Regions from separate parts of the Streptomyces sp. NPDC004667 genome, predicted to be linked through region 1. Evidence: riboswitches for the same ligand, from Rfam matches in the RefSeq annotation. Region 1 holds a riboswitch; each other region holds the start of a gene.

What was found. Region 1 has a riboswitch for cobalamin ahead of ABZW32_RS06225 (acyl-CoA thioesterase). Riboswitches for the same ligand answer to the same signal wherever they lie in the genome.
Region 2: it holds a riboswitch for cobalamin, as region 1 does, so the genes downstream of both, ABZW32_RS26175 (ABC transporter substrate-binding protein) here and ABZW32_RS06225 (acyl-CoA thioesterase) in region 1, are expected to answer to the same signal.
Region 3: it holds a riboswitch for cobalamin, as region 1 does, so the genes downstream of both, ABZW32_RS12130 (CoA-acylating methylmalonate-semialdehyde dehydrogenase) here and ABZW32_RS06225 (acyl-CoA thioesterase) in region 1, are expected to answer to the same signal.

Annotation. Positions count from the first base shown of each region.
Region 1 covers NZ_JBEXKC010000007.1:104,587-111,603, forward strand. Annotated here, with positions in the region: gene ABZW32_RS06215 (TetR/AcrR family transcriptional regulator) at 1-636, opposite strand, end outside; gene ABZW32_RS06220 (agmatine deiminase family protein) at 804-1,967, shown strand; gene ABZW32_RS06225 (acyl-CoA thioesterase) at 2,109-2,543, opposite strand; cobalamin riboswitch at 2,675-2,911, opposite strand; gene ABZW32_RS06230 (SpoIIE family protein phosphatase) at 2,953-5,070, opposite strand; gene ABZW32_RS06235 (bifunctional nitrate reductase/sulfite reductase flavoprotein subunit alpha) at 5,375-7,017, opposite strand, start outside.
Region 2 covers NZ_JBEXKC010000053.1:39,419-46,435, forward strand. Annotated here, with positions in the region: gene ABZW32_RS26145 (N,N-dimethylformamidase beta subunit family domain-containing protein) at 1-457, shown strand, start outside; gene ABZW32_RS26150 (VOC family protein) at 598-978, shown strand; gene ABZW32_RS26155 (SRPBCC family protein) at 1,147-1,614, shown strand; gene ABZW32_RS26160 (MarR family transcriptional regulator) at 1,614-2,042, shown strand; gene ABZW32_RS26165 (ABC transporter ATP-binding protein) at 2,231-3,061, opposite strand; gene ABZW32_RS26170 (iron ABC transporter permease) at 3,058-4,104, opposite strand; gene ABZW32_RS26175 (ABC transporter substrate-binding protein) at 4,101-5,102, opposite strand; cobalamin riboswitch at 5,137-5,280, opposite strand; gene ABZW32_RS26180 (hypothetical protein) at 5,838-5,981, opposite strand; gene ABZW32_RS26185 (hypothetical protein) at 6,042-6,515, shown strand; tRNA gene ABZW32_RS26190 (tRNA-Trp) at 6,595-6,668, opposite strand; gene ABZW32_RS26195 (GMC oxidoreductase) at 6,893-7,017, shown strand, end outside.
Region 3 covers NZ_JBEXKC010000016.1:80,579-87,595, reverse strand. Annotated here, with positions in the region: gene ABZW32_RS12140 (enoyl-CoA hydratase/isomerase family protein) at 1-877, opposite strand, end outside; gene ABZW32_RS12135 (acyl-CoA dehydrogenase family protein) at 874-2,028, opposite strand; gene ABZW32_RS12130 (CoA-acylating methylmalonate-semialdehyde dehydrogenase) at 2,025-3,524, opposite strand; cobalamin riboswitch at 3,712-3,897, opposite strand; gene ABZW32_RS12125 (short-chain fatty acyl-CoA regulator family protein) at 3,939-5,441, opposite strand; gene aceA (isocitrate lyase) at 5,821-7,017, shown strand, end outside.

The sequences.
Region 1 (7,017 bases):
CCGGGCGCCGGCCGCGATCGTACGGATCAGGGTGCGCAGCACCGGACCGGGATCCACCTCGGAGCCCAGTGACTCCGCGGCGGCCAGGCCGTCCACGGCCGCGGCCACCGCCTCGCCCAGCGGGCGGGGGTCGACGCCGCCGCCCCGCTCGTCGGCCAGCACCCCGAACAGCGTGACGAAACAGCCGCGCCAGCGCGAGTACTCGGCTTCCAGGGCCTCCCGGACCCGCGCGTCGTTGAGGGCGTGCCAGTGCAACGCCGAATGGAGGTGGGAGAGTTCCGCGCCCTCGGGCCGGGACAGCAGCTCCAGCACCCGTTCGGAACGCCGCTCGAACGAGCCCTCCCCGGAGACGGCCGCCTCCAGGGGGTGGATCCACTCCGGACGGATGTCCGCGATGACCGCCAGGACGAGATCGGTCCGGTCCTGGAAGTGGTAGTGGCACATCCCGTGCGACACGCCGCACAGCGCCGCCACGTTGCGGGTGGTGAAGCGTTCGCTCATGCCTCCGGCGAGGAGGGTCCGCGCGGCGGCGATCAGCCGTGCCCGGGTCTGCTCGCCCTTCGCGGAGACCCGGGGCCGTCCCGCGCGGACGGGGGGCGTGGTCGGGGCCGGGGAGCCCTGTGCGGAAGGTGCCATGGCGTCACTCTAACGAGGCTCCAGCACCCGACCTGGGGCTTTTCCCGATCCTCCGGAACGACCTTGTCCAAACTATTGACCGAGCGCTTGGCCAGTTTTACGTTTCCGGTCAACCCCGCTGCCAGGCGGGGGAGTTGGCATCCCCGGCATCCCCCAAGGAGACCCCCATGAGCGACAACGCATTCCGCCCGCCCGCCCGGGGCATGGACCGGCGCCGGTTCCTGGCCGCCGCCGGTCTCACCGCCGCGGCCGGCGCGGCCGCCGCGCTGACCGCGGCCGACGGACGGGCCTCGGCGGCGCCCCGCCCCGCCCGCGCGGCGGCGGGAGCGTTCAGCGTGCCGATCGAGGACGTCCGCCACACCCGCACCTGGATGGCCTGGCCGGACAGCACCTCCATCTGGGGCAGCAGCCTCAGCGGGGTCCAGTCGGACATCGCGCTCATCGCCCGCACCATCGCCAAGTACGAGCCGGTCTACATGTGCGCCAACTCCGGCAGCGCCGCCAGGGCCCGCCAGCTGTGCGGCTCGACGGTCACCGTCGTCACCACCATCCCCGTGGACGACTGCTGGATGCGCGACAGCGGCCCGGTCTTCCGTACCGACGGCGCCGGCGGACTGGACGCGGTCGGGCTGAACTTCAACGGCTGGGGCAACAAGCAGACCCACTCCAAGGACGCCCTGGTCGCCGGGCGGATCGCCTCCTACGTCGGCGTCCCGTTCACCGCCGCCGGCCTGGTGGGGGAGGGCGGCGCGGTCGAACAGGACGGCGCCGGCACCCTGATGGCGACCCGCAGCAGCCTGGTCAACCGCAACCGCAACCCCAACGCGTCGCAGGCGCAGATCGAAGCCGCGCTGTGCGCCGCCTACGGCGCCTCCAAGGTGATCTGGTTCGACGGAGTGACCGGCCAGGACATCACGGACGACCACGTCGACGCCACCTCGCGCTTCCTCGCCCCCGGCAAGGCCCTCGTCCAGATGCCGCTGGCCTCGGACAACGACGCCTACGCCAAGGACGCGCGCCAGCAGTTCCAGGTCCTGTCCGGGGCGACCACCGCGGGCGGCGCCCGCATGACCGCCGAGAAGCTCCAGGGCCCCGACTACAACCTGATCCGCTCCACCAACCGGGACTTCCTCGCCTCCTACGCCAACTACTACGTGTGCAACGGCGCCGTCATCAGCGGCCAGTTCGGCGACACCCAGGCCGACGCGGCGGCCCGGGCCACGCTGACGCGCCTGTTCCCGGGCCGCGTCGTCGAACGGCTCAACATCGACCGCCTCGGCACCGGTGGCGGCGGCATCCACTGCGTCACCCAGCAGCAGCCGGTGCCGTAACGGCCCCACCGCCCGACGGAGCGCGGCGCCCGGCCCGCATCCCCGCGGCCGGGCACCGCGCTCACGCGTCCGCGCGGCCGCCGCGGAGACCGGGGTCCCGGCGGAGCGGATCGCGGTGGGCGCGGGGCCCGGCTCGCCCCGCTACCCCTCCAGCAGGCCCGGGACCCGGCGCGGCCGCCCGTCGGCGTCGATGGCGACGAAGGTCAGGCGGGCGGTGGCGACTTCGGTGGCCGGGCTGGTCGTCGCGTTCCAGCGTTCCGCGGTGACCCGTACCGCGACCGTCATGGAGGTCCGGCCGGCGCGGTCCAGTGCGGCGTGGACGGTGAGGAGGTCGCCCGCGCGGGCGGGAGCCAGGAAGGTCATGCGGTCCACGGACACCGTCACGGCGGGACCGTCGGCATGGCGGCCCGCGGAGGCGGCGGCCGCGTCGTCGATCAGCTTCATGACCACACCGCCGTGGATGGTCCCGTAGAGGTTGGTGTCGTGCTCGCTCATGATGTGGGCGAGGGTGACACGGGAGTCGGCCGACGCCTTGTGGGCCCGGGTGCCTGTGCCTGTGGTGATGTCCGCGGTCACGGAACTCTCCTTCGCGAGTCGTGCGGATGCGGTCCCGACGGGCCGGACGCGGACGCGCAGGAGCGGCGGGCCGCGCGAGGCGCCCGCTGCCGCCGGCCCGCCCACGAGGCCATCGGGATCTCCGTACGCGGTCTTCGCGTACGGGCAGCGGCAGGTCTTCGGACTCACGGGCACACCTGCCGGCACTCCTGCTTCCGCCGGCGGGCACCTACTGGCCGTCGCTTCCCAGGACCGTTGTCCGGTCCCAGTGCGTATGACGGCGGTCGTTCCCGCTCACCGCTGCGGGGCAGTCCCGGATTCCCACCGGGTTCCCTCTTGCGACGCATCCCGCCTGGCGGACGGGGCGAACCAGCTGCCCTCACACCTTAGGGGCGTCGCCGCGCCCCGTGTACGGCGCCCCGGGCGCCGTTCAGTGCGGGGCCGCCCCGGTGGTGGGCGGGTGGGGGAGTACCCGCGCGATGACGAGGGCCACGTCGTCGTCGGCGTCACGGTGACGCAGGGCGGTCAGGAGCCGGTCGCAGGTCGCCTCCGGGGGGAGACCCGGATCGGCGAGGAGGCTGAGGAGCAGGTCGAGGCGGTCGTCCAGGGCCTCGTCACGGGTTTCGACGAGACCGTCGGTGTAGAGGACCAGCCGGTCACCGGGCAGCAGGTCGAGGACGGTGGACGTGAACCCGGCGTCACCGAGGCCGCCCGTGCCGAGCGGCACGCCGGCCGGAAGGTCGGCCAGCGCGGGCGCCCGCCCCGACCTGACGACGACTGGGGGCGGGTGGCCGGCGAGGGCGACCCGGCAGCGCGAGCGGTGCGGGTCCCAGGTGGCGTAGACGCAGGTCGCCATGGTCCCGTCCAGCTCGGCGGTGATGTGGTCGAGGTGGCGCAGGACCCGTGCCGGGTCGAGACCGAGGTCCGCCAGGGTTCGGGTGGCCGTGCGCAGTTGACCCATGGTGGCGGCGGCGTGGACACCGTGTCCCATCACGTCGCCGACCACGAGGGCGGTCTTGTCCCCGGGCTGGCGGATCGCGTCGAACCAGTCGCCGCCGATCCCGCTCGCCGCCACCGCGGGCTGGTAGCGGTAGGCGATCTGGAGACCGGCCGCCCGCGGCGGGGGGTGCGGCAGGAGGTGGCGTTGCAGGGTCAGGGCGGTGTCGGTGGCGTGCTGGTACCAGCGGGCGTTGTCGATGGCGATGGCGGCGCGGGTGGCCAGCTCGCCGGCCAGGGTGGCGTCGTCGTGGTCGAAGGGGACCGGATTGCGGGTGCGCAGGAGGCCGACGGCACCGAGGACCTGGCCGCGGGCGGTCAGCGGTACGGCCAGGTAGGAGTGCGCGCCCTCCCGGTCGAGGAGGTCCGCGGCGGCCCCGTCGCGCGCGATGTGCGCCAGGTCCGCGCCGGTGACCCGCGGCACCAGGACGGGACGCCCTGTGCTCACGCAGCGGGCGACCAGGCGCTCGGCCGGATACGTGGTGCGCTCGCCGACCGGGTCCGCGGCGCGGACGGCGTCCGTCCCGTAGGACGTCGCCACCGCGAGGGGCACGAAGAGCGCCTGCCCCGTCCGGGGGCCGGGCGCCGTGGCCGCGCCGCCCTCCAGGACGGAGTCGAGGACGTCGACCGAGGCGAGGTCGGCCAGGTCGGCCACCACGAGGCCGGCCAGCTCGCGGGCCGTGCGCTCCACGTCCAGGGTGGTGCCGACGGTCACCGACGCCCGGGCGATGAGGCCGAGGCGCCGGCGGGCCTCGGCGGCCTCCTTGGCCGCGCGGTGGCTGTCGGTGACGTCCACGACCACCAGGGCGACACCGATCACCCTCCCGCCCGGGTCCTCCAGCCGGTAGTACGAGCCCGACCAGGCATGCTCGTGGTCCGGGTCCGCGGGTGTGCGCCCCGTGCCGTACTGGTCCAGCAGCGGTACGCCGGTGTCCAGGACCCGGCGCATGGAGGCCTCGATCGTGTCGGTGTCCAGGAACGGCAGTGCCTCGTGGGGCGTACGGCCCAGAAGCTCCTCGGCGGGCAGGCCGTTGATCCGCTCCAGCATCGGGTTGACCAGCACGTACCGCAGGCCCGCGTCCAGCACCGCCAGCCCGAGCGGGGACTGCGCCACCAGCGGCACGGACAGCGCCAGGTCGCGCTCCACGCCCCGCAGAACGGTCTCGTCGCAGGCGATCCCCAGTGCGTACACGCCGCCGTGCTCGTCCTGCAACCGCATGTTGCGGAACTCCACCAGCCGCGAGGAGCCGTCCTTGTGCCGCACGGGGAAGACGCCCGCCCAGGCGCCGCCACCCGCCATGACCTTGGCGAACAGCTCCAGCACCAGGTCGACGTGCTCATCGGCGACCAGCAGCTCGGCCGCGTGGCGGCCCAGCGCGTCCTCGGCCGACCAGCCGAAGAGGTCCTGTGCCTGTGGGCTCCACAGCGTGATCCGCCCCTCGGCGTCCAGGACCACGGCGGCCACGCTCAGCACGTCCAGCAGGCCGCCGGCCTCGGAGGGAACCACTCCCACGGGGCCGTGACCGGCCCGCGACGCCTCGGACGTGACCATGACCGGACCTCCTTCGCCCGCTGCGGCAGGTCCCGGACCCGGCGACCCGGTCCGCACTCGCCCGTCGGCCCCATCCTCCTCCCGCCCGCCCCGCACGACATCCTCTACCGGCGGCTGCCCGACGGACCGGCCCCGGACCGCCCGTCATCGTGCGAGCGACTCCGCACCACCCCCGGGGCCCGGCGGCTGCGGGGCGGCAGCCGGGGGTGAGGTCCTCGTTCCGCACCATTGACGCGGGTCCCGCCCGTCGAACGCGGTCCGGTCGCGGGGCGCGGGCGCACGGAGGCGGCCCGGGCGGGGCCGGTCAGTAGACGTCGCGGACGTAGCGTTTGTCGCCGGCCATCTGCCGGACGTACGCGGCGGCCGCATCCTCGTCCATGCCGCCGTGCGCCGCGACGATCTCGTGCAGGGCCCGGTCCACGTCCTTGGCCATCCGGCCGGCGTCGCCGCACACGTAGAAGTGCGCGCCGTCCCGCAGCCACCGCCACAGACGCGGGCCGTGCTCGCGCATCCGGTCCTGTACGTAGATCTTGTTGCGCTGATCGCGCGAGAAGGCGACGTCGAGCCGGTCGAGGTGGCCGGAGGAGCGGAAGGCCGCGAGCGTCTCACGGTGGTAGAAGTCGGTGGCCTCGCGCTGCTCGCCGAAGAACAGCCAGTTGGGGCCGGTGTGCCCCTTCGCCAGGCGGTCTTCGAGGAACCCGATGAACGGTGCGACCCCGGTACCCGGGCCGACCATGATCATGGGTGTGGCGGATCCGGCGGGCGGGCGGAAGTGCGGCGATCGCTGGACGAACACCTGCACGGGACCGTCGTCGGCGCAGTCCGCCAGATAGGTGGAGCAGACGCCCATGCGGTCCCGGCCCCTGTCGTTGGTGTAGCGGACGACGGACACCGTCAGGCGGACCTCCCCCGGGTGCGCGAGCGGGCTGGAGGCGATGGAGTACAGGCGGGGCTGGAGCCGTTTGAGGACGCCGGTCCACTCGGCGGTGGAGGCCCGGACGGGGAAGGCGCCGATGACGTCGGCGGCCTGCCGTCCCCAGCTCCATTTGGCCAGCTCGCCCTTGTTGTCCGGGCGCAGCAGCCGTTGGAGGTCCCGCTCCCCGGTGCGGGCGGCGACGAACCTGAGGAGTTCCGGGGTGATGCGGGCGATGTCGAAGCGGGTCCGCAGGGCCTCGCGGAGGGGGAGGTGCGCACCGTCCGGGAAGGCGACGCCCTCGTCGGGGTCGAGGCCGGTGAGGGCGAGCCATTCCGCCACGAGGCCCGAGCCGTTGGCCGGCCAGACGCCGAGTGCGTCTCCGGGCTGGTAGGCGAGCTCGCCGTCGCGGGTGTCGAAGGCGAACTGCCGCACCTCCTTCTGTGATCCGGGCAGACTGAGCAGCCGGTTCCCGATCAGCAGGGTCGCGAACGGAGCGGCTTTGGAGTAGCTGCCGGACGCGGCGGGCCGCACGGCGGCCGGTGCGGCCACGGACCCCGTCGGCGCAGGCGCCGCCGCACCTGTGGTGACGACCGCCGCGGAGGCGGCGGATGCCGTCGCCGGCTGCCGGTCGGCCGAGGCGTCGAGGGCGGCGGTGACCCGGTCGAGCCACTGCCCGGAGGCTTCGTCGTGGTCGGGTTCGCAGTCGGTGCGGGGGTGCAGGCGGGTGGCGCCGAGTTCCGCGAGGCGTTCGTCCAGGCGGCGGCCGTGGCCGCAGAAGTCGTCGTAGCCGGAGTCGCCGAACGCCAGCACGGCGTAGCGCAGGCCGTCCAGCCGGGCGGCGTCGGGGGCGGCGAGCCCCTGCCAGAAGCCGGTGCCGTTGTCGGGACTGTCGCCGTCGCCGAAGGTGCTGGTGACGATCAGCAGGTCGCTGTCGGGAGTGAGCTGCGCGGGGGTGACGTCGGCCATGGAGAGCAGGGCCGGGGCGTGGCCGGTCTCGGTGAGGCGGGCGGCCGCGCCGGCGGCGAACTCCT
Region 2 (7,017 bases), on a different contig from region 1:
CGTGATCTACGACGGGTACCCGGTGGATGCCCCGTACGTGGTCACGAACCCGGGCCACTGGCTGTTCGAGGGAACGGGCGTCAAGGCCGGCGACAGCTTCGCGCACCTGGTCGGCGTCGAGTACGACAAGGTCGACACCGGTTTCCCGACGCCCCGCCCGATCGAGATCCTGGCCCACTCCCCGGTGGTGTGCGAGGGACGGCCCAGCCACCAGGACTCGGCCTACTACACCGTGCCCGGCGGGGCGGGGGTGTTCGCGACGGGCACGATGCGCTGGGTCGAGGCCCTCGACGCGTCGGGCGACGGCCGCGGCACCGCCAACCACGGCCTGGACGCCCGCGCCGGCGCGCTGACCACGCGGGTGACGGAGAACCTGCTGCGGGCCTTCGCCACGGGACCCGCCGGGCGGAGCCGCCCCGCGCGGGACAACGTCAAGGAGGTGTACGGCGGACCGTGAGGCCTGCGGGCCGCATGCGGCGAAATCGGTGGACTGCGCCCGGACGGGCTGATTAGGATCACGAGTACGGCATCGCGTGTCGGTCACCGACCGGGTGAGGCATGGAGGTGCCGTGACATGCCTTGCGGAGGCATTCACCCATGTCGGTCCAGTTGAACCACACGATCATCCACTCCCGTGACAACCGGGAGTCCGCCGAATTCCTGGCGCACATCCTCGACCTCGAAGTCGGCCCCGAGTGGGGTCCCTTCGTCCCGGTGTCCACCGCGAACGGGGTCACCCTCGACTTCGTCACCATCCCCGCGGAGTCCATCACCGCGCAGCACTACGCGTTCCTCGTCTCGGAGGCGGAGTTCGACGCCGCGTTCGAGAAGATCCAGGCCGCGGGCATCCCGTACTTCGCCGACCCGCACGGCAAGCACCCGGGCGAGATCAACCACAACGACGGCGGGCGCGGGGTCTACTTCCCGGACCCGGACGGGCACGGCATGGAGATCATCACCCGCCCGTACGGCGGCTAGGCAAGGCCCGGCGGAGACATCGCGGCACCAGGAGGGGCCCGCGGCGCAGTATGCGCCGCGGGCCCCTCCGCCTGTCCGGACGGGAGGGGCTCCGGGCCGCCTGTGGACAGATAGTCTTCGCGAAGATAATCTATGCACAGAACATCAGGCGTCGAAGGAGACCGCATCATGTGGACGTACGAGCACAGCGTCGAGACCACCGCCACCGCCTCGTCGGTCTGGCACCTGTGGGCCGACGTCGAGCGCTGGGCGGACTGGAACTCCGAGATCGAGAAGATCGAGATCGACGGGCCCTTCGCGGTCGGCACCCGCATCACCATGATCCCGCCCGGTGAGGATCCGATCCCGCTGCTCGTCGCGGAGGCCGTGGAAGACGAACTCTTCGTCGACGAGGCCCGGTTCGGGGGCCTGTTGCTGCGCACCCTGCACCGCGTCGACCCGGCCGGTCAGGGCCGGATCCGCGTGACCTACCGGATGGAGATCACCGGAGCGGGCGCGGACGAGGCCGGCCCCAAGATCGGACCGGGCATCACCGCCGACTGGCCGGACACCATGGCCGCGCTGACCCGACTGGCCGAGGCCGCCGATACGGACAGGGCGCACCGGGCGGACGAGGCGAACGAGGTGGCGGGCTGATGGCGCTGCGGCCCGCCGACAGCCCCGGCTTCCTGCTCTGGCACGCCACGCTGCGCTGGCAGCGCGACATCGCCGCGGCACTGGCCCCGATCGGCCTCACCCACGTGCAGTTCGTGCTGCTCGCCTGTGCCTGGTGGCTCAACGGGCAGGGCGAACACCCCAACCAGCTGGCCCTGGCGCGCCAGGCCGGCACGGACGTCAAAATGACCTCCCAGGTGCTTCGGGCCCTGGAGCAGAAGGGGCTCGTCGAGCGGGAGGTCGACCCGGCCGACACCCGGGCCAAACGGCTCCGGGTCACGGAGGCGGGCGCCGAGCTGGCGCCCCGGGCGATCGCCGCCGTCGAGGCCGCCGATGCGGAGTTCTTCCGCGTCGTCCCCCTGGACGAGGCCCTGCCCCTCCTGCGCCGCCTGGCCCTCCCCGAGGAGTGACCCCAAGCCCCGGCCCCAGACCCGACCCCGAGCGCCAGCCCCGGCCCCAGCCCCAGCCCCGGCGCGGCCCTGACCGGGTCTGCCACGGCCGGGCGGGGCGCACCTCGACCCGCCCCGTCCGAGCCCGCAGGAGGCGGGGGCGTCACGCCCGGCCGACGCGCCCCCTCGGCACGGGACGTGAACGTGCGTCAGGGCCCGGCCGTTCCGCCCGGTGCGTGTCGCCGTCGTGCGGCGGGCGGTTCCGGGGGGAGATAGACGATGCTGGGGGCGCCCGTGGTCGGGTGGGTGCCGATGCGCGTGCGGACACCATAGACCTCGGCCAGCAGGTCCTCCGTCAGCACGTCGCCCGGCACCCCCGCCGCGACCACCCGGCCGCCCGCCAGGACGTACAGCCGGTCGCAGAAGGAGGCCGCCAGGTTGAGGTCGTGCAGGACCAGCAGGCTCGTCGTGGGCAGGCCGCTCACCAGGTCCAGGACCTCCAGCTGGTAGCGGATGTCGAGGTGGTTGGTCGGCTCGTCCAGGGCGAGGAGGCCCGTTTCCTGGACGAGGGCGCGGGCGACGAGCGCGCGCTGGCGTTCCCCGCCGGACAGTTCCTCGAAGCGCCGAGCCGCGAAGGCGGCCGCGCCGACCGTCTCCAGGGCCCTGTCGACGCGCAGTGCGTCCCCCGGGCCGTCCTGTTCCCAGAACCGCTTGTGCGGGCTGCGCCCCATGGCGACGGCCTCCCGGACCGTCAGGCCCAGGGCGCCGGCGCCGTCCTGGGGAACGGCAGCCACCTTCCGGGCCCGCTCCTTGACGCTCATCGGGCCCGCGTCCTCCCCGTCGAGGAGCACGCGGCCGGCGGTGGGCCGCAGCGTGCCGTAGACGCAACGCAGCAGTGTGGTCTTGCCGCTGCCGTTCGGCCCGACCACGGCGACCGTCTCCCCCGGCCGGGCGGTCAGGTCGACTCCGCGCAGCAGCGGCTGCCCGTCGATCTCGTAACGCACGGCCTCGACGGTGAGTTCCACCGGACTCCCCGTCATCCGCCCACCACCCCCTCGCCGCGGCCGGACCTGCGCAGCATCCACAGGAAGAACGGCCCTCCCACCAGTGCGGTGACCACGCCGACCGGTATCTCCTCGGGCGCGGCCGCCGTACGGGCCAGCAGGTCGGCCAGCGTCAGGAACACGGCCCCGCCCAGAGCGGCGACGGGCAGCAGGGCGCGGTGCCCGGCGCCCACCACCATCCGGGCGGCGTGCGGAACCATCAGCCCGACGAAGCCGATCGCCCCGCTGGAGGCCACCAGCACCCCGATCACGAGGGAGGTGAGCACGAACGCGGCGGCCCGGAACCGGCCGGTGTCCAACCCGAGGGTGTGCGCGCCCTCCTCCCCCGCGAGCAGCAGGTCGAGGGGCCGGGCCAGGGTGACGAGCACACCGGTCCCGACGAACAGCGCGGCCGCGGGCAGGGCCAGTTCGTCCCAGCGGGCCCCGCCCAGGCCGCCCAGCGTCCAGAACAGCACGGAGCGCATCTGGTCGGGGCTCGCGGACAGTACGAGCACCAGGCTGGTCAGCGCGGAGAGCACGTACTGCACGGCGACTCCGGCCAGGATCAGCCGGCCGGTGGTCATGGTGCCGCCGCGCCGGGCCAGGGCGTAGACGGTGACGAGCGCGGCCATCGACCCGGCGAACGCGGCGAGCGGCACCCCGGCCCCGCCCAGGAAGCCGACGGCGCCCGCACCGGCGGCCGTACCGAAGACGATGACGAGCACGGCCCCGGCGGAGGCGCCCGAGGAGGCGCCGAGCAGGAAGGGGTCGGCGAGCGGGTTGCGCACGAGGGCCTGGAGCACCGCGCCGGCGACCGCGAGTCCGGCGCCGACGACCGCACCGAGCAGGACGCGCGGCATGCGGACGTCCCACACGATGGAGGCGAAGGCTCCGCCCCGCGCGCCCGGTCCGGCGAGGACCAGGTCGAGGACCTTGCCGGGGGCGATCCGTACGGGGCCCAGGGCGAGCCCCGCCACCGCCGACGCCGCCAGCGCGGCGGCGAGGAGCAGGAGGACGGTGGCGGTCCGGCCGCGGGTCACGCGGCGTCGGGGTGCAGTTGGCGGCCCAGGGACTCGACGGCGTCGGCGACGCGGACGCCGAGCACGGCGGAGGAGAGCGGCAGCACGACGAACCGCCGGTTCTTGACCGCGGGAACCTCCGCCAGCGCCGGGTCGTTCAACAGGCGCTGCTTCTTGGACTCCACGGTGGTGCCGCCGTAGTCGTAGATGAGGACGACCTCGGGCTTGCGCTCGATGACCTTCTCCCAGGACACGTCGCCGAAGGTGTCGTCGAGGTCGGCGAAGACGTTCGTGCCTCCGGCGAGGGTGACGATTTCGTTGCCGATGCCCTTGCCACCCGAGGTGAAGGCGGAGCCCTCACCGGAGTCGTAGACGAAGACGGGCGGCCTCGGCGCGTCCTTCAGCCGCGCGGTGACGGCGTCGACGCGGCGTTGCTCGTCCTCGACGAGGGCCGCGCCGCGTTCGGGCACGCCGAAGGTCCGGGCGACCTCGGTGATCTCGGTCTTCAGCTGGGCGAGGCCGACCGGGCCCCGGGTGCAGTACTCCACGCTCAGCCGGGAGCCGATGCCGGACCGGGCCAGCCCTTCACGGTCCCGGCCCTGGCCCTTGTCGAAGGCGCTGGCGTAACCGCCGTACACGAAGTCGGGGTCGGCTCCGAGGAGCACCTCCTTGGAGGGGTATTCGCCGGCCAGCACCTTGATCTTGTCGTAGGCGGGCCGGTAGGCGGGGAGCACGGAGTCGTCGAGATAGGCCGTGCCGACCATCCGGTCCTGCAGTCCGAGGGCCAGCATGATCTCGGTGGCGTGCTGGTTCATCGTGACGGCCCGCTCGGGCGGGGCCTGGTAGGTGCTGGTGACACCGCAGTTGGTGACGGTGTACGGGAACCCGGGCGCGGGCCGCGCTCCGGGGCCGGGCCGGACCGCACCGGCGGGTCCGTCGGCCGGCCCGCCGCACGCGGCGAGGGGAACCAGGAAGGCGAGGGCGGCGATTGAGCGCAGGGTTGCGCGGGAACGCGACATGGCGAGGCCTCTCCGGGGGATCCTCGTCCCCGGTCGAAGTGAAGAGGCGGCGCGTCAGTGTCTGACTCCCGGGGCCCGCGGGTCGGCGGAACTCCGGTCACAGTGGCGGGACCGCACCGGATTCGCACCGGTTTCCTGTCCTGCGCCGCCCGGGACAACCCGCACAAGTGTGCCAGATGCCGCCTTTGCCTCGAACGGGGGTCCACAGATCCAACGCGGCCGACCGCCACCGGGGTCGGCGCACGAACGCCCGGGGACGACAGGAGTCGCTCCTACCACCGGGGCGGACGTTCCACTTTCCGCAATCCGCCCTGTCATATGCCTACCGTCGCCCCCACCTGCGGGTCTACGGTGCTGCCACCGGACCCTCCCGGGCCGGCGCCCCTCCCGGCTCCCCACGGGAGGGGCGCCGCGTGCCCGGTGCACAGACATCGGCGGTCCACGTCCCGGACCCGCCGGCGGGTCGGAGTGCGCTGTTCCGGGTCAGGCCCCGTTGTCAGTGGTGGCGGATAGCGTGGGCGCATCATCCGCGAGCAGTTCCTGACTTGCGGGGACGCTGCGGGCTGCAGCTGCACGGCCCCGCCCCGCCGGGCCCTTCAGGGCACGAGAGACCGGCGGGGCGGAGCACCGTCAGGCCTCGGGCGACCGTAGCCGCCGCACGTCGGGGCACTCCTCGTCCACGGCCCGCCGCAACACCACGAGGCCGCCGTTCGCTTGGCTTGCCGCGGCCGGATCTCAGGCCGCGGCTACGACAGTTGCCCGCAGCCACTCGCGCAACAGGGCCTGGTACTCGTCGGAGCCCGCCTGCCCGACCGCGACGAGCGCGCGGATCCGCTCGTTCAGCTCGGCGGCGCGGTCTTCGGCAGGGGTCGGGATCATGTCGCACAGGATATCGGGCCCCACCCGCCATCCGGTCCGCGCTCTCATAAGCCGGCCCGCATGATCCGTACCGTCGTGCTCGACGTCGGCGAGACCCTCACCCGCGACGACCGCCACCGGGCCGGCTGGGCCGACTGGCTCGGCGTCCCCAGGCACACCCTGTCCGGGCTGGTCGGCGCCGTCGTCGTCGACGGCCGCGACAACGCCGACGCGATTCGCCTGCTCCGCCCGGACATCGACGTCGCGGCCGAGTACGCCGCCCGGGAGGCCGCCGGACGCGGCGAACGGCTCGACGAGACCGACCTGTACGTCGGCGACCACCCCGCCAACGACGTCTTCCCCGCGGCGGCCGTCGGCCTGCTGACCGCGCACCTCCGCCGCGGCCCGTGGGGCCACTGGTGGGCTGACGACGAAACCGTCCGGCAGGTCGCCGACTACTCCATCGACTCCCTGTTCGACCTGCCCGACCTGCCCGGCCTGCCCGGCCTGCCCGGCCTCGTCAACCCCGGCCGCCGGGGCGGCAGTCACGGCTGACGCTCCTGAAACACAGCGAACGCCCAGCGGGAGAAAGTTCCCGCTGGGCGTTCGTCGGTGTTCGTGAAGGTGAGTCTTGCAGGGGCGGCAGGATTCGAACCTGCGGCCTACGGTTTTGGAGACCGTTGCTCTGACCAGCTGAGCTACACCCCTTTGGTGGGACCAACCATGACACGGCAGGTCGCGAAGATCCACTGAATTCGGGTGTCGACTCGGGGAAAGTTCGCGGCGGCCCGGCGGGAACCTTCCCCCGCGCTCCCGAACCCAACAGGCCCAGCAGGCGAAAACGGTCACAAGTTACCTCGACGCGTGTAGTGACTTGGCAGGCATTCGACAGTAGAACTTGTTCTCACTCCGTCGAGAGTGAGGAAGATCAAATGAGTGACAAAAGCCTGCACAGCAAGGTGTCCAAGGGCGTGTCACGCCGCGGCTTCATTACCGGAACCGGTTCCATTCTTGGAGCCATGGCCCTGGCGGTCAACACCGTCCCGGCCCGAGCGGA
Region 3 (7,017 bases), on a different contig from region 1:
GCTCCAGCACCCGCTCCAGCGGGCCGAGCCGGCGGGCCCCGCGCAGCGCGGCCAGAGTGACCTTGACCGCCGTCGGCGACTTGGACAGCAGGGTGTCCGCCGCGTCCTTCGCGGCGGACGGGCCCGAGGCCAGGAGCCGGGCCACGATCTCCTCGGCGGTGTCGGCGGCATAGCAGTGGTCGATCCACTCGCCGCGCGCGGGGACGAGGGTCCCGGCGGGAGGCTCTTGCACGTGCCGCTGCAGCACTTCGTGTACGGAGTCCACGGCCAGCTCCCGGGACAGCGCGGGCAGCGCCCGTGCCGGGACGAAGTGGTCGGCGAGCCCGCACAGCAGCGCGTCCGCGGCGCCGACCGGGGCTCCGGTGAGTGCCAGGTGGGTGCCGAGCTCTCCCGGAGCCAGCGCGAGGAGGTAGGTCCCGCCGACGTCGGGGACGAAACCGATGCCGGTCTCGGGCATGGCGATCTTGGAGCGTTCGGTGACGATCCGGACGCTGCCGTGGGCGGAGATGCCGACTCCGCCGCCCATGACGATGCCGTCCATGAGGGCGACGTAGGGCTTCGGGTAGCGGGCGATCAGCGCGTTGAGGCGGTACTCGTCCCGCCAGAAGTCCGCCGAGGCGGTGCCGCCGGCGCGGGCGTCCTCGTGGATCGCCCGGATGTCACCGCCCGCGCACAGGCCCCGGCCGCCTGCGCCGTCGATGACCACCACTTCGACGCCGGGGTCCTCGGCCCAGGCGGTGAGGGCCTGCTCGATGCGGAGCACCATGGGGTGGCTGAGGGCGTTGAGTGCCTTGGGGCGGTTGAGGGTGATGTACGCGGCGTGGCCCTCGGTGCGCAGGAGGACGTGGTCGCGGTCTTCAGGGGCTTCGTGGCTCATCGCAGGGTCTCCGTGAGTCCGCGCGCGACGATGACGCGCATGACCTCGTTCGTGCCTTCCAGGATCTGGTGGACCCGCAGGTCGCGGACGATCTTCTCGATGCCGTACTCGCTGAGGTACCCGTATCCGCCGTGCAGCTGGAGGGCCGCGTCGGCCACCGCGTACCCGGTGTCGGTGGCGAACCGCTTGGCCATCGCGCACAGGCGCGGGGCCAGAGGGTCGCCGCTGTCCAGGGACTCGGCGGCCTGCCGCACCAGCGCCCGGGCGGCGGCGAGTTCGGTGGCCATGTCGGCCAGCCGGAACTGGAGCGCCTGAGCGTCCAGGAGTCGGCTGCCGAAGGCCTCGCGGTCGGCCAGGTAGGACAGCGAGCGGTCGAGGGCGCTCTGCGCCCCGCCGAGGGAACAGGCGGCGATGCCGAGCCGGCCGCCGTTGAGGCCGTTCATGGCGATGCGGAAGCCATCGCCTTCCGCGCCGAGCCGCCGGTCGGCAGGAATGCGAACACCGTCGAGGACCACCTGACGGGTCGGCTGGGCGTTCCAGCCCATCTTGCGCTCGTTGGGACCGAAGGAGACTCCCGGGTCCTCGCGCTCGACGACGAAGGCGGAGATCCCGCCCGGTCCGGGTTCGCCGGTCCGGGCCATGACCACGTAGACGTCCGAGGCGCCGGCACCGGAGATGAACTGCTTGACCCCGGTGAGCACGTAGTGGTCGCCGTGGCGTTCGGCGCGGGTGCGCAGCGCGGCGGCGTCCGAGCCCGCGCCCGGTTCGGTCAGGCAGTAGCTGCCCAGGGTCGCCGCGGAGCAGAGGCCGGGCAGCCGGCGGGTGCGCTGGGCGTCGTCTCCGTAGCGGTCGATCATCCAGGCGACCATGTTGTGGATGGAGAGGTAGCCCGCGATGGACGGACAGCCGGTCGCGAGGGTCTCGAAGACGAGGACGCCGTCGCTGCGGGAGAGGCCGGAGCCGCCGTGTTGCTCGCTTACGTACACGCCGGCGAGGCCGAGTGCGGCCGCCCGGCGGATGACGTCGACGGGGAAGTGCTTGTCCTGGTCCCAGGCCACGGCATGGGGGGCCAGCTGCTCCTGCGCGAAGTCGAGGGTGACCTCGGTCAGCGCGAGCTGGTCCTCGGTGAGGGTGGTGGTCACGGCGGTCACCCCATCGTGGGGATGGTGAAGCTCGCGCCTTCCTTGACCCCGGAGGGCCAGCGCGAGGTGACGGTCTTGGTACGGGTGTGGAAGCGGATCGAGTCCGGGCCGTGCTGGTTGAGGTCGCCGAAGCCGGAGCGCTTCCAGCCGCCGAAGGTGTGGTAGGCCACGGGCACCGGGATGGGGACGTTGACGCCGACCATGCCGGTGTTGACCCGCCGGGTGAACTCGCGGGCGGTGTCCCCGTCCCGGGTGAAGATCGCCACGCCGTTGCCGTACGGGTGCTCGCTCGGCAGGCGCAGTGCCTCCTCGAAGTCGGCGGCGCGGACCACCGTCAGGACGGGGCCGAAGATCTCCTCGCGGTAGACGCGCATCTGCGGGGAGACGCGGTCGAAGAGGGTGGCTCCGGCGAAGAAGCCGTTCTCGTGGCCGGGGAGGGTGAAGTCACGCCCGTCGACGACCAGTTCGGCCCCTTCGTTGACGCCGATGTCGACGTAGCGGCGGACCCGGTCGAGGGCGTCCTGGCTGACCAGAGGACCGAAGTCCGCGTCCGGGTCGTCGGAGCGCCCGATCTTCAAGGTGGCGATGCGGTCCTTGAGTGCGGCCACCAGGCGGTCCGCCGTCTCCTCGCCCACGGGCACGGCCACGGAGATCGCCATGCAGCGCTCGCCCGCCGAGCCGTAGCCCGCGCCGATCAGGGCGTCCACGGCCTGGTCGAGGTCCGCGTCGGGCATCACGATCATGTGGTTCTTGGCCCCGCCGAAGCACTGGGCGCGCTTGCCGTGCGCGGCGGCCGTGGCGTAGATGTGCGCGGCGATCGGCGTGGAGCCGACGAAGCCGAGCGCCTGGACGCGGGGGTCTTCCAGGAGGGTGTCGACGGCCTCCTTACCGCCGTTGACGACGTTCAGCACGCCCGGCGGCAGCCCCGCCTCCAGGAACAGCTCCGCCAGGCGCAGCGGTACGGACGGATCGCGCTCGGAGGGCTTGAGGATGAACGCGTTTCCGCAGGCCAGGGCCGGTGCGGCCTGCCAGAGCGGAATCATGGCGGGGAAGTTGAACGGGGTGATGCCCGCGACGACGCCGAGGGGGCTGCGCAGGGAGTGCACGTCGATGCCGGTGCCGGCGTTGTCGGTGAACTCGCCCTTGAGGAGGTGGGGGATCCCGGCGGCGAACTCGACCACTTCCAGGCCGCGTTGGAGGTCGCCGTGGGCGTCGGCGACGGTCTTGCCGTGCTCGGCGGACAACAGCCGTGCCAGATCGTCCCGTTCGCCCTCGACCAGCTGGAGGAAGCGCAGCAGGACGCGGGCGCGCCGCTGGGGGTTCCACTGACCCCAGGCGGCCTGCGCCTGCTCGGCGTCGGCGACGGCGGCCTCGGTGTCGGCGCGCCCGGCCAGCGGGACCCGGGCCTGGACGGCGCCGGTGTTGGGGTCGTACACGTCGGCGAAGAGCCCGGAGGTGCCGGTGGTGTGCTTTCCGCCGATGAAATGGGTGAGTTCGCGGACCATGGGTGCCTGCTCTCGTCAGGTGAGATCCGAGGGATGGCAGGGCCGACTCGCGGGCGGGCCCGATGGGGCACGCCGCGGGGAGGGCCGTGGGACTACGAGCGCGCCAGATCGGTGTGCGCGCGCTCCGCCGGATCACCAGGGTCGTGGGTACAAACCGGTGCCATGCGTGTCTGCTCCATCCTCGTGGACAACACGGAACATCCGCGGCCGGTATCCTGACTCCCGGATCCCCGCGCGCCGCCCGCCTTCCCGACAGACCTCGTCAGTGGCGTGTGGATGGCAGCACACTCCCCGGTCACAGTGGCGGGACCGTGCCGGATTCACACCGGCTTCCCTGCACCGCGGACCTTGTGCCACGAACATATAGTTGGACGTCCTAGTAAGTCCAGACCCACCGCTCGGGCGGCCCTGGAGTCACGCGCGGTCGCGGGCCACGGGGTACGGGACGAAGGTGCTGCTGTTCTCGTCGACCGCGAGCGTGCGGCCCAGGGGCGGGACGGCGCGCTGCGGGCAGTCGAGACGTTCGCACAGCCTGCAGCCCATGCCGATGGGAGTGGCGGCCGAGGCGTTGTCCAGGTCGAGGCCGTCGGAGTACACGAGCCGCGACGCGTGGCGGATCTCGCAGCCGAGGCCGATGGCGAAGGTCTTGCCGGGTTCGCCCCAGCCGCCGCGGTGGCGGGTGACGGCGCGCGCGGTCCACAGGTGGCGCTGCCCGTCGGGCATGGCGGCGATCTGTACGTGGATGCGGCCGGGGGCGGCGAAGGCCTCGTAGACGTTCCACAGCGGGCAGGTGCCGCCGGCCCGGGAGAAGTGGAACCCGGTGGCGGACTGCCGCTTGGACATGTTTCCGGCCCGGTCCACGCGGACGAAGGAGAACGGCACCCCGCGCAACCTGGCGCGCTGCAGGGTGCTCAGGCGGTGGCAGACGGTCTCGTAACCGATGCCGAAGTGGTCGGTGAGGCGTTCGATGTCGTAGCGGAATTCCTCGGCGGCGGTGTGGAAGGCGCGGTACGGGAGGACCAGGGCGGCCGCGAAGTAGTTGGCGATGCCGATCCGGGCCAGGGCGTGGGCGGGGGAGCCGGGCTCGAAGTCCTCGGCGGCCAGCCGGTCCAGCTCGTCGCCGTACTCCAGCAGGGCGAGCTGCGTGGCCATCCGGAACGCCTGCTGGCCGGGCCGGAGCCGGCCGGACAGGTGCAGGACGCGCGTGCGGGCGTCGAAGCGGTGGAGTCGGTCCGCGTCGGGGGCGGGGCGGGCCCCGTGCCGGTCGGCGTCGGGGGCGGGGCGGATCCCGTGCCGGTCGGCGTCGGGGGCGGGGCGGATCCCGTGCCGGTCCGCGTCGGGGGCGAGGCGGATCCCGTGCCGGTCGCCGAGGCGGTTCGAAAGCGCCCGGACGACCTCGCCGGTGCGGATGCCGACCTCCCGGGCCAGGTCCTCGGCGGCGAGGTCGGTGTCGTGCAGGTAGTTCCGGCGCCGGTAGAAGAACTCGCGGATCTCCTCGTGGGGTGAGCGCGGAGCGGCCGGGTCGCCGCCGCGTCCGTCCGCGGTGTCCGCGAGCCGCTCGGTCAGCAGCTGGGCGCGTCGGCCGAGGTCCAGCAGGACGGAGGCGACGGCGGGCATCCGGGTGGCGAGTTCGGCCAGGTCGGAGGGGGAGACGCGGGCCTCGGCGACCTCGCCCGCCAGGGCCTCGCGCAGATCGGCGACGAGGCGGCCCGTGTCGCGTTCCGAGAAGAAGCCGGGGTCCACGCCGAAGGCCTCGGTGAGCCGCAGCAGGACGGGCACGGTGAGCGGCCGGGAGTCGTGCTCCATCTGGTTCAGATAGCTCGGCGAGATGGCCAGTACCCGCGCCAGGTCCGCCTGGCTCATCCGGCGCTCCTCGCGCAGCCGCCGCAACCGCGCTCCCGCGTACGTCTTGCCCACCCCTGACCCCCCTCGGCCTCGTTCCGGGTTCAGCGTACGCACGGATCCGCCGTTGCAGACCCTTCGCAACCTTGGCAAAACCGCCGCCGAAGATTCGCAGAAATTGGCAGCCGTCCCTGATTGATGGCACTGCGTGCCGCTGTCAGAGTCTGTCCTGCGGCCGCCGGACCCCGGCAGCCGAGGCGGACACTCCGGGCCCGACTCGCGCCCTGACGTCGGAAATCCCGGCCGTCCGGACTCGGTTGACCTGCGGCATTGCTCAGATCCGCCCTCCGGGTCCGGCGGCCACGACCTCAGATCACGGCACAGAGTGCCAACAACCTGTCGCGAAGGACGGGCGCGTTGGCAGGCGAAGCGACACAGGGAGACGGTGACGGTCATGGCAGACACGAACACGACGACGGCGGCCGAGCGGCTGGAGCAGCGGTGGGCCACGGACCCGCGGTGGGCGGGCATCGAGCGCACGTACTCGGCGCGGGACGTGGTCCGGTTGTCCGGGAGCGTCCGCGAGGAGCACACCCTGGCACGACGCGGCGCCGAACGGCTCTGGCGCCAGCTGCACGAACTCGACTACGTCCACGCGCTCGGCGCCCTGACCGGCGGCCAGGCGGTCCAGCAGGTGCGGGCCGGCCTGCAGGCGATCTACCTGTCCGGATGGCAGGTGGCGGCCGATGCCAACCAGGCCGGGCACACCTACCCCGACCAGTCCCTGTACCCGGTCAACTCCGTTCCCCAGGTGGTGCGCCGGATCAACAACGCGCTGCTGCGCGCCGACCAGATCGCCACGGCCGAGGACGCCGGCGACACCACCGACTGGCTGGCCCCGATCGTCGCCGACGCCGAGGCCGGATTCGGCGGCCCGCTCAACGCCTTCGAGCTGACCAAGGCGATGATCGCGGCGGGCGCGGCGGGCATCCACTACGAGGACCAGCTGGCCTCGGAGAAGAAGTGCGGCCACCTCGGCGGCAAGGTCCTCGTCCCGACCGCGCAGCACGTCCGCACCCTGAACGCGGCCCGCCTGGCGGCCGACATCGCCGACACCCCGACCCTGATCATCGCCCGTACGGACGCCCTGGCCGCGACCCTGCTGACCAGCGACGTCGACGAGCGGGACGCGGAGTTCTGCACGGGTGAGCGCACCGCCGAGGGCTTCTACCACGTCCGCAACGGCATGGCCCCGGTCATCGCCCGCGGTCTCGCCTACGCCCCGTACGCCGACCTCATCTGGGTCGAGACCGGCACCCCCGACCTCGCCCAGGCCCGCGAGTTCGCCGAGGCGATCCACGCCCGGTACCCGGACCGGATGCTGGCCTACAACTGCTCGCCCTCCTTCAACTGGAAGGCCGCCCTGGACGACGACCAGATCGCCAAGTTCCAGCGCGAACTCGGCGCCATGGGCTACAGGTTCCAGTTCATCACCCTCGCCGGCTTCCACTCCCTCAACCACGGGATGTTCGACCTCGCCCGCGGCTACGCCGAGCACGGCATGACGGCCTACGTCGACCTCCAGGAGCGCGAGTTCGCCGCCCAGGAGCACGGCTTCACCGCCGTCAGGCACCAGCGCGAGGTCGGCACC